2 regions of the Fusibacter sp. QWL-12 genome follow, and region 1 is predicted to be linked to the other one. Evidence: riboswitches for the same ligand, from Rfam matches in the RefSeq annotation. Region 1 holds a riboswitch; the other holds the start of a gene.

Region 1 (2,210 bases):
TAATGGCGATTGCATTAATTGGTATAATCACCATTTCTATTATGACGTTGCTAACTTCTGGCTTTACACAAATTACTTCCTCTGGCGAAAGAGCGAAAGCATTATTTCAAGCTCAAGCACAAATAGAATCGGATATTAATGATATTGGACAAAGTGCAAGTGATGCATCTGAAACCTTGACATTAAAGATAGACGACACTGAGATAATCGTTCCAGGTAAAGTAAAATCCGTTAATACAGCTTTGCCGAATGGTAGATCCGTACAAATTGAAATATTCCAACCCTATAAATGAGGTTTTAATGAAAAAAACGTATAGAGGATTAACGTTAGTTGAACTTATAGTTGTCATTGCACTAATTGGTGTTGTGATCACAGTTGCATCATCAATTATGCTTTTTGGACAGAAGACAGCAAATTTATCGGAAGAAACAGCAATGAATCAGTTCGATGTAAGACAACCTATAAAAGGATTTTCCAACCAAATTAGATATGCAAGTGATTTAGAAATATTAGACTCAGATCCTTTAAGCTATGAAAGTGGCTATCATTACATCATTTTTGATGACGCGACAAATACGATAAAATATGTTGAGGACACAGTAGAAAAGTCAATTACAGGACTAACAACTATATCAGATTTAACTTTTTCAGTATCAAAAAATAACGCAAATCTAAAACAGATTAACTTTACATTTGGTAAAGTAGATTCGACGCAATATGATTTAACCACTTCACTTATTATTAATAATCTCTCAGATACCGGTGTGAAAGGTGTATCAACAGGGATTGGAGTGAAGTATAAATAAGGCTAACAATGATGAACTCTTTAGAAGTGGGGACTTTTAAGAGCATTGTTATTATAGAATAGAAATGGGAAGCTCATAAAATTTATTGCGTATCTTTAAGTAGATACGCTGATTTTCGTGCTTCTCTAAAGATGAGGGCAAAGTACTTGAAAAAGTACGACGCAAAGCATGAAGTCTAAGGTTTATACTATGGCGGTTCGGCTGCAGTCTAATTAGGCTGTGGTTTTTTTGTGTTAAAATCACAGCCTATAAGCCTAGACTTTGAGGAGGGTGGAAATGAAGAAATATTTAAATGAACTGAATACTATAAAGGATGAACAAGGTGCATCGCTGGTTTTTGTTTTAATGGTTATGTTGGTTGTGTTGATTTTTAGCACGTCAGCTATGGCAATCTTTAGTGCGAATTTAAAACAAGCGAAACAGCAACAAGATCGACTTGAAGCTTATTATTTATCTTATTCAGGAATAGAAATGGCTTTTGAATCATTAATTTCAGATGATATGGAGAAAACAAAGGAAATTCTAAACGCTGCGTCAGCGGATTTTGCACTTGTGACCAATGATATTGCCTTTGGAAATGGTTTGATCGATATAAAGGCAGAAAAATCAAAAGATCCAGGGGTTGATGGATGGATCAAAATCACATCGACAGCAGAACTCTCAAAAAATCATATGGTCTATATCCGCAGTATGTATTTTAATCCGGATAACCCAAATGAAACATTCTGGATCAATGAGTAGGAGGCGTTATGAAAAAAGTAAAAGGATTTACTCTAATTGAGTTAATTATTGTTATTGCACTTTCTTCAATCGTTCTTCTAGCTGCTTCAAATATGATGATATTTGGAATGAAAGCTCAGAGCATAACCTTGGACGAGTTTGAGGTGCAATCTGCTTTAAGGATTATGACAGAGAAGATAAATGTGGTTTCGAGAGATGCAGCAGGTGCGTTTTTGCTACATAGAGAGAATACTTTGAATATGACCAGTGGCTGGAACTATATTATGCTCAATGATGATCAAACTAAATTGGTCGAGTACGTATGGGATGAAGCGAGTGGTAAGCATATCGTTCAAGATATTTTTTCGGGAATTGAAGGAGTCACTTTGGATTTGGTTTTTACAAAAGATGCAGACCCAGACGAAGACAAATTGGTCACATATGAGCTCAAACTGAAGAAAAATGGCAATGAAAGAGTGATAGATTCTACCGTTGAATCAGTAAATGCATTACAAGTTGTAGATAGAGCATATGGTAAAGTGGCAAATACAATATCCTATAGGAATGACAAACGGGTTACTGATATCGTTACTTCACAAGCTGCTGTCGCAATGGTACTCGATACTTCTGGTAGTATGGACAGACAATTGAATGGCAATTCCACAAGTAACAGTTCTAAAAAA
Region 2 (2,210 bases), 1.3 Mb from region 1:
CATTGTTGAGTTTCAGGAGGTAACATGCTAAATGTAATATCAAGTGGGTGTCTGCTTCTTTTTGGTAGTGTGTACATTGCGAAATTGTTGCTTTTAAAGTATAGGGATAAAATCCTCGCCAATTCATTAGGTGATAAGGGAAAAGAACGAAATTTGAGCAGAGTTGAAAGACTGGTTAAATGGTCTGTATATACTTGGATTGCAATTTGGATTTTGAATATTTTCGGAATTTCGATTTATGCACCATTGTTGATGAATATGCCACTTAGGTACATTGGTGTGGCATTGAATGCACTTGGAGCAATCTTGTTTTTCATATCCGTTATTGTTATGAACAAGTCGTGGCGAGTAGGTATTGATCACAATAGCACTGCTAAACTAGTGACAAGTGGGATTTACAAATTTTCTAGAAATCCTGCTTACGTTGCCTTTGATACTATGTTTTTAGGAACGGCAATTACTTTTGGAGATTTTGGATTGTTGTTGATAGGTATAGTTGCTGGATTTAGTTTGCACAATTTGATATTGAAAGAAGAATCGTATCTTGAAGAAAAATTTAAAGGTGATTATATAAAGTATAAAAATGATGTTGGTAGATATTTATAAAGAATAAACTTATTAAAATCCCTGAACGCTATGAATCGACAATTCAATTCAGGGATTTTAATTATTTGGTTTATAGGTTAGTAAGCATGAATTGGTTTGACAATTACGGATAATGTGCTATTATAAAATTATATTAAATAAAAGTAACAGTGAAGAGATACTCTTTTCACGATAATGGCAAACCATTGGAAACGGTGGGACGCAAAGCTATAGGGCCTTTCGAATGAATGGCAGCCTAGCCACCGAATGAGAAGATTTTCTGTTTTTTGAAAACTTCAATAAGTCCATATTGTGATGAGTAACTCTCAACGATAATAGCAAACCATTAGTAATGATGGGACGCAAAGCCATAGGGCCTTTTAAAAAGAGGCAGCCGTGCTACCGAAAGGAGAGTTATTATGAAAAAAATAATAAGCATTTTAATGGTTTTAATGATTTTAGTTGGAAGTTCAATACAATCATATGCTTCAACACAAGCGCTCCAAGCTGATACTGATAATGGATTAGTAAGAGTTCAGCTTGATGATGTAGACGGTGCTAAAATGCTGTTATTAGTTGAAAAAGATGGTGTACGATACTCTTATCCAATTACTGATACAGATATCAATCAATTTCCACTTCAATTGGGAAATGGCAACTATCTCGTTAGAATTATGCAAAATACAACCGGCAACAGTTATAAAGAGTTATCCAGAATTGATGTTACATTAGAATTAGAAAACAACAATAATGTATTTCTAGCATCTATACAAGACATAGAGTTTGATGATACTTCATTACCTATCGTCAAAGCCAAAGCATTAACAAAAGGATTAAAAAATGACATCGATAAAGTTAAAGCAATATATAATTATGTAAATCAAAATATTAAGTATGATTATACAAAAGCAAAAAATGTTAAAAGTGGTTATTTTCCAGATATCGAGTCTACTTATATCACAAATACAGGTATTTGTTATGATTACGCTTCAATTGTAGCTGCGATGCTTAGAAGTGTTGGTATTCCAACAAAATTGATAAAGGGTTATTCAATTCCAACGAAAGACATCTATCACGCATGGAATGAAGTATATGTCGATGACGAATGGAAAATAATAGATACTACAGTTGACTCTGCATATGTTCAAGCAAATTTGAGTACAAAAATGTTTAAATCATTTACTGATTACAAGGCATCTAAAATGTACTGATATAATCTTCGATTTTGATTTTTAAGAAGTCATTGTCGTGTTTATTAGTCTCTGAAAATCGTAAATGGATGAGCTATCGGAAACAAATTTGATTCAATAAATTCATATTATTACTTGTCGGGCCCCAAAAGTCAATTATGCAGATTTCTGAATTAGGGATTTGATTTTTGACAACAATGAAGATTTATGAAAGTATATTGATAGAGCTCACATTAGCAGAAAAGCGTGAATGCTTTGAATTTGATTTGAATTGAATAGTCGAATTAATATTTGAAAAGTTATGAGGCAATTGTTTAAGGTCAACTATAATGACCAATAAGCTATGCCTCTTTTTTTATTTTAAAAATCTGTGAAAAAGAGTCATTCATAAACAAGCCAATTGTTTATTTAGCTTATGTAAGAATCAAAGTTATA

The links. A riboswitch is a leader RNA that binds a small molecule or an ion and turns the genes downstream of it on or off. The one in region 1 is predicted to bind cyclic di-GMP.
Region 2: linked by a shared signal. The riboswitch ahead of AC4PID_RS14730 (transglutaminase-like domain-containing protein) and the one ahead of AC4PID_RS02875 (hypothetical protein) in region 1 are both predicted to bind cyclic di-GMP.

The regions. Positions count from the first base shown of each region.
Region 1 is NZ_CM178745.1:491,783-493,992, reverse strand. Features, by position in the region: gene AC4PID_RS02885 (type II secretion system protein) at 1-293, shown strand, start outside; gene AC4PID_RS02880 (PilW family protein) at 301-807, shown strand; cyclic di-GMP riboswitch class I at 934-1,016, shown strand; gene AC4PID_RS02875 (hypothetical protein) at 1,084-1,548, shown strand; gene AC4PID_RS02870 (prepilin-type N-terminal cleavage/methylation domain-containing protein) at 1,557-2,210, shown strand, end outside.
Region 2 is NZ_CM178745.1:3,074,729-3,076,938, forward strand. Features, by position in the region: gene AC4PID_RS14725 (methyltransferase family protein) at 25-606, shown strand; cyclic di-GMP riboswitch class I at 773-853, shown strand; cyclic di-GMP riboswitch class I at 913-992, shown strand; gene AC4PID_RS14730 (transglutaminase-like domain-containing protein) at 1,005-1,796, shown strand.